Regions from separate parts of the Streptomyces sp. NPDC059003 genome, predicted to be linked through region 1. Evidence: riboswitches for the same ligand, from Rfam matches in the RefSeq annotation. Region 1 holds a riboswitch; the other holds the start of a gene.

Region 1 (7,018 bases):
GGGCCGTGGCCGGGCGCATCCTCAAGCCCGTACGCCTCGTCCGCACCGCCGCCGCCCAGCTCACCGAGCAGGACCTGACGCGGCGCATCCCGGTGCGCGGGCACGACGACATCGCCGCGCTCGCCGAGACCTTCAACGGCATGCTGGACCGCCTGGAGCGGGCCTTCGCCGCGCAGCGCGAGTTCGTCGACGACGCCGGGCACGAGCTGCGCACCCCCATCACCATCGTGCGCGGCCATCTGGAGCTGATGGGCGACGACCCGGCGGAGCGCGAGGAGACCGTCCGCCTCGTCACCGACGAGCTCGACCGGATGAGCCGCATCGTCGAGGACCTGCTCCTGCTCGCCAAGGCCGAGCGCCCCGACTTCATCACGCCGGAGCCGGTGCAGCTCGCCGAGCTCACCGCCGACGTCTTCGTCAAGGCCCGGGCGCTCGGCGACCGCCGCTGGGAGCTCGCCGAGGTCGCCGACCGCGAGGCCGTCCTCGATCCGCAGCGCATCACCCAGGCCATGGTCCAGCTCGCCCAGAACGCCGTCCAGCACACCACCCCCGGCCGGCGCATCCGCATCGGCTCCCGCGACACGGCGGCGGGCATCGAGCTGTACGTCGCCGACAGCGGCCCCGGCGTCCAGGAGCAGGACGCCGAGGTCATCTTCGAACGCTTCCGGCGCGGCACGGCCCGCCGCGGCGCCCGCACCAGCGGCGCGGGCCTCGGCCTGTCCATCGTCCGCGCCATCGCCCGCGGCCACCGCGGCGACGCGTGCCTGCGCACCACCGAGGGCGGCGGCGCCACCTTCGTACTCGTCCTGGAGGACCAGCAGACGTGAACCGCATTCTGATCGTCGAGGACGAGGAGCGCATCGCCTCGTTCGTCGACAAGGGCCTGCGCGCAAACGGCTTCACGACCACGATCGTGGCCGACGGCGACGCGGCGTACGACTACGCCCTCACCGGCGGCTTCGACCTGATCCTGCTGGACATCGGCCTGCCGGGCCGGGACGGGTTCACGGTCCTGCGGGGGCTGCGCGAGGCCCGGGTTTCGGCGCCGGTGATCGTGCTCACCGCGCGGGATTCGGTGCGCGACACGGTCGCGGGCCTCGAAGGCGGCGCCGACGACTGGATGACGAAGCCGTTCCGCTTCGAGGAGCTGCTCGCGCGGGTACGGCTCCGGCTGCGCACGGCGGCGCGGGCACCCGAGGTGACGGTCCTGCGCGCCGGAGAGGTGACCCTCGACCTCCGTACGCGCCGGGCCCGTTCCGGTGAGCGCACGGTGGATCTGACGGCGCGTGAGTTCGTGCTCCTCGAACTGTTCCTGCGGCACCCGGGGCAGGTCCTGTCGCGCGAGCAGATCCTGTCGCACGTGTGGGGGTACGACTTCGATCCGGGGTCGAACATCGTGGACGTGTACGTACGGGCGCTGCGCAAGAAGCTGGGCGCGGACCGCCTGGAGACGGTACGGGGCATGGGCTACCGCCTGCCCGCGTGAAGTTTCCTTCATGTGCGGCTCATTGAGGGCTCACCGCGCGCCTGAACCCTTGCTCGGGTGACACTGACCCTGCGGCAGACGGTCCTGCTCTGCGCGGCGCTGAGCCTGTGCGCGCTGCTCGCCGTCCCCGGCAACTTCCCGGGCCTCGGCGGCGACGCCCGGCTCACCCTCTGCGTGTTCGCGCTCGCGACCTGCGCCTGGATCGGCACGCCGATCGACGACACGTACATCGCGCTCGGCGCCGGGCTCGCGCTCACCGCCACCGGCGTCATCAGCAGCGACACCCTCTTCGGCACGCTCGGGGACGACACGGTGTGGCTGCTGATCTGCGCGTTCGTCCTCGCGGCCGCCGTCGCGCGCAGCGGGCTCGCGGGGCGTGCGGCGGCGTTCCTGGTCGGCGGGGCGCGCACCGTACGGCAGCTGACGCATCTGACGACCGCCGCGCTCGTCGTCACGGCCTTCGCGGTGCCCGCCACGTCCGGCCGCGCCGCCCTCGCGCTGCCCGTCTTCCTCGCGCTCGCCAAGGCGCTCGCCGACCGGAGACGACTGGTCGTGATGCTGGCGCTGCTGTTCCCCACCGTGATCCTGCTGTCCGCGGTCGCGACCCTGATCGGCGCGGGCGCGCATCTGATCACGGTGTCCGTCCTGTGGGAGAGCACCGGGGACGAGATCGGCTTCGCGCAGTGGCTGCTGCTCGGGCTGCCGCTGGCGATCGCGTCGTCCCATCTCGCCGCCGAGACCGTACTCCTGACGACGACCCGCCGCGCCGACCGCACGGCCCCCGTCGCCCTCACCGCCGACCGGATCCAGGAACACCTGGAGGACCCCGGCCATCGCGTCACCGGCCCCTGGAACCCCGCCGAGACGCGCTGCGCACTGCTCCTCGCCACGGTCGTCGCCCTGTGGTGCAGCGAACCGCTGCACCACGTGCCGCCCGCCGTGGTCGCGCTGATCGGCGCGGTAGTGGCGGCGTCGCCCGCGCTCGGCACCGTACGGCTCAAGGACGCCCTGAAGACCGTGCCGTGGTCGCTGCTCCTGTTCATGGCGGCGACGATGGCGATGGGCGTCGCGCTCGCCGAGTCGGGCGCGGCGCGGTGGCTGGTGTCGGGCCTGCCGGCCGACCTGCCGCCCTGGCTGTTCCTGGCCGCCGTGATCGCGCTCAGCACGGCGGCCCACCTCGTCCTGCAGTCCCGCTCGGCCCGCTCGTCCGTCCTGGTCCCCCTGGTGGTGGCCGCGGCCGTGAGCTCCGGCGTGAACCCGGTCGCGGCGGCCCTCGCGTCCACGGCGGCCGCGGGCTTCTGCCACACCCTGCCCGCGTCGGCGAAGCCGGTGACCCTCTTCGCCGAGATCCCCGGCGTCCCCACCTACACCTCCCGCGACCTCCTCCGCCTCTCCGCCGTCCTGGCCCCCCTGACGGCGGCGCTCGTCCTGCTGTTCGCGGTGGCGGTGTGGCCGCTGCTGGGCGTGCCGGTGTCGCGGTGAGGGCCCCTCTCACCCCGCCCATCACCCCTCACCCCTCACCCCTCACCCCTCACCCCGCCCAACACCCGTCCCCCACCAAGGAGCCCCCCATGCCCCTGACCCAAGTAGCCATCGCCCCCAGCGGCTTCAAGGAGTCCCTGTCCGCGCAGGCCGCCGCCGAGGCCATTGCCGTCGGCGTGCGCCGCGTCGTGCCCGACGCCGTGGTCGACCTGATCCCGCTGGTGGACGGCGGCGAAGGCACCGCCAAGGCGCTCGCCACGACCCCCGGCGGGCGGCTCGTCGCGCTGCCCGCGACCGGCCCGGTCGGCGAGCGCATCGGCACCCACTTCGCGCTGCTCGACTCCGGCCGCACCGCCGTCGTCGAGATGGCCGCGGCGGCGGGGCTCGGCCTGGTGCCGCGGGACCTGCGCGACCCGGGGGCCACCACGACGTACGGCGTGGGTGAGCTGATCCGGGCCGCGCTCGACACGGGCGCGCGCCGCGTGCTCGTCGGCTGCGGCGACTCCGGTACGTCGGACGGCGGCGCCGGCGCCCTCCAGGCCCTCGGCGTCCGGCTCCTGGACGGCGACGGGTGGGAACTCCCGCGCGGCGGCCGGGAGTTGTCGCGTCTGCACCACATCGACGCGACCCACCTCGACCCGCGCCTGGCCGCGACCGAGCTCCTCGTCGCCTGCAACCCGCACAACGTCCTGTGCGGCGAGCACGGCGTGGCCCGCGTCTTCGGCCCGCAGAAGGGCGCGACCCCGACCCAGGTGGAGGAGCTCGCGGCGGGCCTCGAACACTGGGCGTACATCCTGACCCGGGACCTGGGCCTCAGCGTCGACCTCTTCCGGGGCCCCGGCACCGGCGCGTCCGGCGGCCTCGGCGCGGGCCTCGCAGCGCTCGGGGGCCGGCTGCTCCCGCGCTTCGACGTGTTCCTGGACCAGGTCGACCTGGACGCCCGGCTCGCCCGCGCCGACCTGGTCGTCACCGCCGAGGGCGCCCTCGACCACCAGACGCCCCGCGGCAAGGTCCCGGCCGAAGTGGCCCGCCGTGCCAAGCGGTCCGGCCGCCCGGTCCTGGCGCTCGCGGGCACCATCGGCGAGGGCGCGCACCTGGTGCGGGCGGAGGGCGTGGACGCGTACAGCGCCATCCTGCCCGCACCGGTGTCGCTGACGGAGGCCCTGGGCCGCGGGGCCGAGTTCCTCACCGACGCGACCGAACGGGCGCTCAGGATGATCCAGCTCGGCTCACGCCTCCCGGCCCCGGCAGAGGGTCACGCGGCGGATCAGGCGGCGGTGTCCGGCACGCAACGCCCGTCCTCCGTACGGTAGTTCCACCGCGCACCGTCGGCGACGAGCTCCTTGACGGCCCGTACGAACCGCTCCACGTGCTCGTCGGGGGTGCCCGCGCCGAAGCTCACCCGGATGGCGTTGAGCGACCGTTCGCCGGGCGCGGCCTCCGGGGCGCCGCACTCGCCGGGCTCGTCGGGCTCGCTGCCGAGCAGGGTGCGCACCAGCGGGTGCGCACAGAAGAGCCCGTCGCGCACGCCGATCCCGTACTCGGCGGACAGCGCGGCCGCGAAGTGCGAGCTGTTCCACCCGTCCACGACGAACGAGATGACGCCCACGCGCGGCGCGTCGTCCCCGAACAGCGAGAGCACCCGCACCTGCGGCACCTCGGCGAGCCCGTCCCGCACCGCGCGGATCAGGTGCCGCTCGCGCTCGACGAGCGCGTCGAACCCGGCGTCCCGCAGGGCCTTGCAGGCGGAGGCGATGGAGTAGACCCCGATGACGTTGGGCGAGCCGGCCTCGTGCCGCGCCGCCGAGTCGTGCCACTCGACGTCCACTCCCCCGTCGGTGCGCCGCGTCACCTTCCGCGAGGCGCCGCCGCCCGCGAGGTAGGGCTCGGCGCCGCGCAGCCAGTCGGCCCGCCCGGCGAGCACGCCGGAGCCGAACGGCGCGTACAGCTTGTGCCCGGAGAAGGCGACCCAGTCGACGTCCAACTCCCGTACGGAGACGGGGTGGTGGGGCGCGAGCTGGGCGGCGTCGAGGACGATCCGGGCGCCGTGCGCGTGCGCGGCGGCGGCCAGCTCGCGCACCGGCCACAGCTCGCCCGTCACGTTCGACGCGCCGGTCACGCACACCAGGGCGGGACCGTAGGGCTCGCGGTCGGCGAGGGCGCGCTCCAGGGTCCGGACGGCTTCCTCGTGGGTGCGGGGGGCGTTCAGGTAGGTGACGCGGGCGTCGCGCCACGGAAGGAGCGAGGCGTGGTGCTCGGTCTCGAAGACGAAGACCTGGCAGTCGGCGGGGACGACGGCGGCGAGCAGGTTGAGCGAGTCGGTGGTGGACCGAGTGAAGATCACCTGGTCCCCGTCCCGGCAGTCGAGGAACTCCGCGACGGCCTGCCGCGAGTTCTCGAAGAGGTCGGTGGACAGCTGCGACAGATATCCGGCGCCGCGGTGCACGCTGCCGTAGTACGGCGCGTACGCGGCCACGTCGTCCCACACCCGCTGCAGGGCCGGCGCGCTGGCCGCGTAGTCGAGCGCGGCGTACGTCACCTCGCCGCCGGTGACGAGGGGGACGGTGACATCACGGCCGAGCACGGGCAGCGGCTCGGCGCAGCAGGGGTCGGCGGACTCGGCGGACTTCGCGGCGGACTCGGTGACAGCGGTGGTGGCAGGCATGGCGAACTCCCGTAGAAGGCAAGCGACATCGCTGCGCCGGACCTCGGTCGACGGAACCCGTCAGGACCGGTCGACGGCACAGGAGAGAAAGGGTGAAAGGGGGTACGGAAACGGGGCCCGAGGCCCTATCGCATTCGCTGGCTCACGAGACTGCTCCCTCGACGACCAGGACCCCTGGTGACGCGAGGGGTCCGCGCTTGCGGTGAACCTTGCTGTCCACCGCCTGGTCTTCACCCGGGGCACCCCGCCACGGACGGAGGGTTGCCGAACAGCGGGCCGGGGCCGTAGTCGCTGTTACTCATGACCTGCGCAGCATCTTGCCACACGATCTTCAAGGCGCAACACCGCAGTCCAGGATCCGGACTGCGGTGTGCGCCACACCCGAAGGGCGCTCAGCGGTTGCTGGCCGCGACCCAGCGCGCGAGCGCGGCCCGCGCCGCGCCCGAGTCGATCGACTCCGCGGCCTTCGCCATGCCGGCCTTGAGCTGCGCCACCAGAGTGGCGTCGCCCGGCTCCAGGGCGACGAGCGCCGCCGCCGCGTTCAGCAGCACCGCGTCCCGCACCGGTCCGGTCTCCCCGTCGAGGAGCCGCCGCGCGACCTCCGCGTTGTACGAGGCGTCGGCGCCCCGCAGCGCCTCGACCGGGACCAGGCCGATGCCGACGTCCCGCGGGTCGAAGGCCTCCTCGCGGACGCCCCCTTCGCGTACCACCCACACCCGGGACGTGGCCGTCGTGGTGAGCTCGTCGAGGCCGTCGTCGCCGCGGAAGACGAGCGCCGACGAGCCGCGCTCGGCGAGGACGCCGGCGAGGATCGGCGCCATCCGCGTGTCGGCCACGCCGGTGGCCTGCGCCCGCACCCGGGCGGGGTTGGTGAGCGGGCCGAGGAAGTTGAACGTCGTCCGGATGCCCAGCTCGCGCCGCGCGGGCGCGACGTGCCGCAGCGCGGGGTGGAACTTCACCGCGAAGCAGAAGGTGATGCCGGCCTCGTCCGCGACCTGCCGCACCCGCTCCGGCGTCAGCTCCAGGTTGACGCCGAGCTTCTCCAGGACGTCGGAGGCCCCGGACGCGCTGGACGCCGCGCGGTTGCCGTGCTTGACGACCTTCGCGCCGGTCCCGGCGACGACGATCGCGGACATGGTGGAGATGTTCACGGTCTTGGCGCCGTCGCCGCCGGTGCCGACGATGTCGACGGTCGGGCCCGGCACGTCGATCACATGGGCGTGCGCGTACATCGCCCGTACCAGACCGGTGATCTCCTCCACGGTCTCGCCCTTGGCGCGCAGGGCCACCGCGAAGGCGGCGATCTGCGCGTCCGACGCCTCGCCGCGCATGATGCGGTCCATCGCCCAGGCCGTGTCGTCGGCGCTCTGGTCGCGCCCTTCGAG
Region 2 (7,018 bases), on a different contig from region 1:
AACCGCTGACCCCCGCCGGGCGCGACGGCCTCGCCGCGATCCTCGCCCGCCCCGAACGCGCCGTGATCGCCCTCGACTTCGACGGCACCCTCGCGCCCATCGTGCCCGACCCGGAACGGGCGCGGGCCCACCCGGACGCCCTGCCCGCGCTCGCCGCGCTCGCCCCCAAGGTCCGTTCCGTCGCCGTGGTCACCGGCCGCCCCGCCGGTGTCGCCGTCCGCTACGGCGGGTTCGCCGGCGTCCCCGGTCTGGAACACCTCGTCGTCCTCGGCCACTACGGCGCCGAGCGCTGGGACGCCGTCACCGCGACCGTGCAGGCCGCGGACCCGCACCCCGGCGTCGCCGGCGTCCGCGCCGAACTGCCCGGGTTCCTCGACGCGATCGGCGCGTGGCGCGGCACGTGGATCGAGGAGAAGGGGCGCGCCGTCGCCGTACACACGCGGCGTGCGCGGGATCCGCAGGCGGCCTTCGACGCGTTGCGCGGCCCGCTCGGGGAGCTGGCCGCGCGGCACGGGCTCATCGTCGAACCGGGTCGTCTCGTCCTGGAGTTGCGTCCGCCGGGCGTGGACAAGGGGGTGGCCCTCACCGAGTACGTACGTGAAGTGGGCGGCGAATCCGTCCTCTACGCCGGTGACGACCTGGGGGACCTGCCCGCGTACGCCGCGGTGGACAAGCTGCGGTCCGACGGGGGCGTGCCGGGTGTCCTGGTGTGCAGCGGCAGCTCGGAGGTCACGGAACTGGCCTCCCGAGCCGACCTGGTGGTCCCCGGCCCCCCAGCAGTGGTCAACCTCCTCGCCACCTTGGCCAAGGCTCTCCCCTGACCCTTGGCCTAGGGCACCCCATGACGTGCGCACAGGCCCCTCCGCTAGCCGTCCTGTCCGCACCCGCCGACGGCGGCCGGCCCCCACAAGGGGCGTCCACCCGCTGGGAGGGTGGAAACGGGCGGGCGGGTGGGAAAAAACCGCTGCGCGCAGCGCGGCGGCACCCCGTCATGCCGAAGGCGTCAGGGCCTCCAGCTGATCCAGGAACCACCGCGTGGGCGGCAACGCCGTGGCGGCGGCCGCAAGCCGCTTGGTGCGCTCGGCCCGCTCCCCGTAGGGGAGTGAGAGGCCCTCATGGAGGGCCACCGCCGTGCCCAGGACGTCGTAGGGGTTCACCCCGATCGCGTCCTCGGAGAGCTCCTCGTACGCCCCGGCCTCCCGCGAGAGCACCAGCGCGCAGCCGTCGTCGGAGACGACGGGGACCTCCTTGGCGACGAGGTTCATGCCGTCCCGGATGGGGTTCACGAGGGCCACGTCGGCGAGCCGGTACGCCGCGAGGGAGCGCGCGAAGTCGTCCTTGACGTGCAGGACCACGGGGGTCCACGTGGGCGTGCCGAAGGCGGAGTTGATGGACTCGGCGACCCGGGACACCTCCGCCGTGTAGTCGCGGTACACCGCGAGGTCCTGCCGCGACGGATAGGCGAAGGCGACGTGCACGACCCGCTCGCGCCACTCGGGGCGGTCCACGAGGAGCTGCCGGTAGGCGTGCAGGCCGCGCACGATGTTCTTGGACAGCTCCGTGCGGTCCACGCGCACGATGACCTTGCGGCCGGGCCCCACCTGCTCCCGCAGCGCGGCGAGCCGCTCCGCCACGTCGTCGCGCCGCGACCGCTCCCGCAGGAAGTCCGCGTCGGCCCCCAGCCCGTGCACGCCGACCCGGGTCCCGGAGGTCCCGCCCACGTACCGCACGCAGCACTCGGTGAACGCGTCGGCCCACCGGCCGGTGAGGAAGCCGAGCCGGTCCGCGCCGAGCATGCCGCGCAGCAGCTGCTCGGCGACGTCGTCGGGCAGCATGCGGAAGTAGTCCACGGGCGCCCACGGGGTGTGCGAGAAGTGGCCGATCCTGAGGTCGGGCCGCAGCTCGCGGAGCAGTCCGGGGACGAGGGCCAGGTGGTAGTCCTGGACGAGCACCGCCGCCCCGTCCGCCGCGCTCTCCGCGAGCGCCCGCGCGAAGGCCCGGTTGTACGTCTCGTACGCGGCCCACTGCGCCCGGAACTCCGTATCGAACGCGGGTTCGAGCGGAGTCTGGTACAGCATGTGGTGCACGAACCACAGCACCGAGTTCGCGACCCCGTTGTACGCCGCCGCGTGCGTCTCGGCGTCGATGTCGAGCATCCGCACGCCGGGCTCCGCGACCCCGCGCCGCACCGCCTCCCGGTCGCCGTCGCCGAGCGCCGAGCACACCCACAGGGAGTCCGCCCGCTCCCCGACGGCACTGAGCCCGGACACGAGCCCGCCACCGCCCCGCTTGGGTTCGAGGCCGCCGTCCTCCCCGACGGCGTACGAGACGGGGCCGCGGTTGGACGCGACGAGGACCTGGGCGGCATCGGCGTGTGCGGAGACCATGGCATCGAACCTAGCCCTTCCGGGAACCCCGTAAACGCGCATGCGTACGACCAGCACGGCCGTCCGGGAACCGCTCGACCCGCGCGCCGAACCGCTCAGGCCGCGCGCCGCGCCACGTACTCCTCGATCTCCGCCATCGGCGCCCGCTCCTCCGTGTCCACCGCGTACGTCCGCGGCTCGAACCCGGACGCGCCCCGCACGAACTGCGTCAGCTCGGGGCGTACGAGGTGGCCGCGGGCGAGCCGCAGCTGCGCCGTGCGGTAGATCGCCGCCGCCATCCGGCCGAGCGCCTGCCCGTCCTGGTGCCGGTGCCTGCGCACGCCCACGTCGACCTGCGCGAGCGCGTCGAGGCCGACGGTGTGCAGCGCGTCCACGAGCAGGCCGATCTCCACGCCGTACCCCACCGGGAACGGCAGGCGTTCGAGCAGCGACCTGCGGGCCGCGTACTCCCCGCCCAACGGCTGGACGAAGCCCGCGAGTTGGGGCCAGTGCATATTGAGCAGCGGCCGTGCCATCAGCTCCGTGACGCGCCCGCCCTGGCCCGCGGTGGCCCCGGACGCGTCGCCGCCCGGCCCGTCGGAGACCGTCATGGGCCGGTCGTACATCGCCTTCACGAAGTCCACGTCGGGCTCGGTGAGCAGCGGGCCCACGATGCCCGTCACGAAGTCCGCCGAGAACTCCTTCAGGTCGGCGTCGACGAACGCGACGATGTCCCCGCCCGTCACCAGGAGTGACCGCCACAGGACCTCGCCCTTGCCCGGCACCGCCGGGATGCGGGGCAGCACGTCGTCCCGGGACACCACCCGGGCGCCCGCCGCGCGCGCCACCTCGGCCGTGCGGTCCCGCGAGCCGGAGTCCACCACCACGAGCTCGTCGACGAGGGGCGCCCGCTCGATCAGCTCACGCCGGATCTCCGCGACGATCTCACCGACGGTCTCCTCCTCGTCGAGCGCGGGCAGGACGACGCTCACCGTGGCGCCCGCGGCGCGTTTGGCGGCGATGAGCTGGGGGAGCGGGCGGTCGGCCACGGACCAGGAACGCCTGCTCAGCCAGCGCTCGACCTCTTCCAGCACGCGGGCTCCTCCCGTTTGTGACCCATCTCGCGGTTCGGACGACTATCTCAACTGTCCTGGCCTTCGGTTACAGTCTTGAACAACGCCGGTGACCATCGCATGTCGGGGGTCGCCGCCGTCACAACCGAATACCGCTCATCCAGAGGGGCAGAGGGATACGGCCCGTTGAAGCCCCGGCAACCCTCCAGTCGGTTCTCGTGCGCGATCAGCGCCGCGGGGCTCCCGGCTCGGGAAGGTGCCAATTCCGTCTCGCGACGAGATGCGTCGTGAGGAAGATGAGGAGAAAGGGCCTCGCCTCCATGGCTGTGCAGACTGTCGCCACCCCTTCCGCAACGGGCACCCCGGTCGACCTGGGACCCGCGTCGGGCCTCTCCTGCCGCGAGTGCGGCACGCTCTTCCCGCTCGGCCCGATCTTCGCCTGCGCCGAGTGTTTCGGCCCGCTCGAGGTCGCGTACGACCTGCCGCTCGGCGACCCGGAGGCGCTCCGGAAGAAGATCGAGTCCGGCCCCGCGAACATCTGGCGGTACGCGCCGCTCCTGCCGGTCCCCGCCGACGTCGCCGGCAAGCCCAACCTCAACCCGGGCTGGACCAAGCTCGTCGAGGCCGACAACCTGGCCCGTGAACTCGGCGTCGAGCAGGGCAAGTTGTTCATCAAGGACGACTCGGGCAACCCCACGCACTCCTTCAAGGACCGGGTCGTCGCGCAGGCCCTCGAAGCGGCCCGCGCCTTCGGCTTCACCACCCTGTCCTGCTCGTCCACGGGCAACCTGGCGGGCGCGGTCGGCGCCGCGGCGGCCCGCGCCGGCTTCCGCTCCTGCGTGTTCATCCCGCACGACCTGGAGCAGGGCAAGGTCGTCATGGCCGCGGTCTACGGCGGCGAGCTCGTCGGCATCGAGGGCAACTACGACGACGTCAACCGCTTCTGCTCCGAGCTCATCGGTGACCCGCTCGGCGAGGGCTGGGGCTTCGTCAACGTGAACCTGCGGCCGTACTACGGCGAGGGCTCCAAGACCCTCGCGTACGAGATCTGCGAGCAGCTGGGCTGGCGGCTCCCGGACCAGCTGGTGATCCCGATCGCGTCGGGCTCCCAGCTCACGAAGATCGACAAGGGCCTCAAGGAGCTGATCAAGCTCGGCCTCGTCGAGGACAAGCCGTACCGGATCTTCGGGGCGCAGGCGGAAGGCTGCTCGCCGGTGTCCGCGGCGTTCAAGGCGGGCCACGACGTCGTACGGCCGCAGAAGCCGGACACGATCGCCAAGTCCCTCGCCATCGGCAACCCGGCCGACGGCCCGTACGTCCTGGACATCGCGCGCCGCACGGGCGGCGCCGTGGAGGACGTCACCGACGAGCAGATCGTCGACGCCATCAAGCTGCTGGCCCGCACCGAGGGCATCTTCGCGGAGACGGCGGGCGGTGTGACGGTCGGCGTCACGAAGAAGCTGATCGAGGCGGGCGTGCTCGACCCGTCCCTGACGACGGTGGTCCTCAACACCGGCGACGGCCTCAAGACCCTCGACGCGGTCGCCGCGACCTCCCAGGCCACCGCCACCATCCGCCCGAGCCTGGACGCGTTCCGCTCCGCGGGTCTGGCGGGATAGCGCGCCGTAGGACCTGAAGCATGGTGTCGCCTGCGGGTCCGCTGTGGCTGGTCGCGCAGTTCCCCGCGCCCCTTCGGGGCGCCAACCTTTGAGGTGAAGAGTATGAGCGTCAACGTCCGCATCCCCACCATCCTCCGTACGTACACCGGCGGCAAGGCCGAGGTCGCCGCCGAGGGCGCGAACCTCGCCGAGGTCATCGCCGACCTGGAGAAGAACCACACCGGCATCGCGGCCCGCGTCCTCGACGACCAGGGCAAGCTGCGGCGGTTCGTCAACGTGTACGTGAACGACGACGACGTCCGGTTCGAGCAGGGCCTTCAGACGGCCACGCCGGACGGCGCGGGCATTTCGATCATTCCCGCGGTCGCGGGCGGCTGCTGAACGTATACGACCCCGCTGATTGCCCCCTCCGCCCGAGAAGCGGAGGGGGCAATTCTGCATGGTTGAGCGCGGTACAGTTGGGAATAGAGCTTCGCTTTTGGCGCCGAACGGCCCCGGAGCGGGTGTGAACGCATGGACGAAGTCGGCCTCGGGCCGACAAGAAGTAGCCAAAGTGTCCTGCCTTTTTGCGCCGTACGCGGCATTTGTCGGGCCCGACTTGCCCTGAACCCCGGTGAATTCTCCGGATATCGACGATCGGGCATGCCCAGAATTCTCGTCCGATTGACCTGTTGCAGACGGCAGTTGGACAGATACATTCAGCCGCGGTCGACGCGTTCCGGCGCACACCCCCAACCCATGGGGGGTGAGGTCTGACCCGGGTCCGCGAAGTGCGGGTCTGCGCAAGGGCCAGTAATAGGGGAGTTAGGCATGGCTCAGGGCACCGTCAAGTGGTTCAACGCGGAGAAGGGATACGGCTTCATCGCGGTCGACGGTGGTGCGGATGTATTCGTCCACTACAGCGCGATTCAGATGGACGGCTACCGCACCCTGGAAGAGGGTCAGCGGGTCGAGTTCGAGATCTCGCAGGGCCAGAAGGGTCCGCAGGCAGACATGGTCAAGGTCACCGTCTGAGCGGCGCTTGACGCGATCGGCCACCGAGCGCGTGGGCCCGCACCCCGGATCGGGGTGCGGGCCTTTCATCTGCCCGCCCGCCGCCGGTGGGGGCTGTGCGCCGTCGGCGGCTGCGGGTCTCCCGCCCTTCCCGGCACCCGCCGACGGCGAACAACCCCCACGACGGGCGTCCACCCGCTGGGAGGGTGGAAACGGGCGGGCGGGCGGGAAACAAACCGCCGCGGTAGCGGCGGAACCCCCCACCGGCCCGCACCCGGCCGCGCCGGGTCGGATGCGCCTCCGGCCCGCCGCTTCGCGGCGGGATCTACCCCGCCCACCCACCCCATGCGCCGCCGGCGGTGGGTGGGTGGGGAAGCAGGGTGTGGGGTGGCCGCCCTTGGGGGGCGACCTTGCACTCGGAGGGGTCGAGTGCTAATCATTGGCGTTAGCACTCTCCGCGTGAGAGTGACAGAAGGACCGGGTGGGTGAGGCCCGCAGGCCGGGTGGGGCAAGGAACCACAAGGCAGGCAGGCCGTCCGTCGCGGGCGCCAGCGCGGTCCGAGTTTTCCACCCCTGTCCGGGAGGACCACTTCACATGGCCAAGATCATCGCGTTCGACGAGGAGGCACGGCGCGGCCTCGAGCGCGGCATGAACCAGCTCGCCGACGCCGTCAAGGTGACCCTGGGCCCCAAGGGTCGCAACGTCGTCCTCGAGAAGAAGTGGGGCGCCCCCACGATCACCAACGACGGCGTCTCCATCGCCAAGGAGATCGAGCTCGAGGACCCGTACGAGAAGATCGGCGCCGAGCTGGTCAAGGAGGTCGCGAAGAAGACGGACGACGTCGCCGGTGACGGCACGACGACCGCGACCGTCCTCGCCCAGGCGCTGGTCCGCGAGGGCCTGCGCAACGTGGCCGCCGGCGCCAACCCGATGGCCCTGAAGCGCGGCATCGAGAAGGCCGTCGAG

What was found. Region 1 has a riboswitch for S-adenosylmethionine ahead of ACFWZ5_RS31275 (aminotransferase class V-fold PLP-dependent enzyme). Riboswitches for the same ligand answer to the same signal wherever they lie in the genome.
Region 2: it holds a riboswitch for S-adenosylmethionine, as region 1 does, so the genes downstream of both, thrC (threonine synthase) here and ACFWZ5_RS31275 (aminotransferase class V-fold PLP-dependent enzyme) in region 1, are expected to answer to the same signal.

What each region holds. Positions count from the first base shown of each region.
Region 1 is NZ_JBHYJH010000114.1:16,659-23,676, reverse strand. Features, by position in the region: gene ACFWZ5_RS31295 (ATP-binding protein) at 1-827, shown strand, start outside; gene ACFWZ5_RS31290 (response regulator transcription factor) at 824-1,486, shown strand; gene ACFWZ5_RS31285 (SLC13 family permease) at 1,544-2,968, shown strand; gene ACFWZ5_RS31280 (glycerate kinase) at 3,058-4,281, shown strand; gene ACFWZ5_RS31275 (aminotransferase class V-fold PLP-dependent enzyme) at 4,236-5,633, opposite strand; SAM riboswitch class IV at 5,822-5,939, opposite strand; gene trpD (anthranilate phosphoribosyltransferase) at 6,026-7,018, opposite strand, start outside.
Region 2 is NZ_JBHYJH010000209.1:6,063-13,080, reverse strand. Features, by position in the region: gene otsB (trehalose-phosphatase) at 1-821, shown strand, start outside; gene ACFWZ5_RS40220 (trehalose-6-phosphate synthase) at 990-2,387, opposite strand; gene ACFWZ5_RS40215 (glucosyl-3-phosphoglycerate synthase) at 2,483-3,460, opposite strand; SAM riboswitch class I at 3,593-3,742, shown strand; gene thrC (threonine synthase) at 3,736-5,058, shown strand; gene ACFWZ5_RS40205 (MoaD/ThiS family protein) at 5,161-5,439, shown strand; gene ACFWZ5_RS40200 (cold-shock protein) at 5,869-6,072, shown strand; gene groL (chaperonin GroEL) at 6,647-7,018, shown strand, end outside.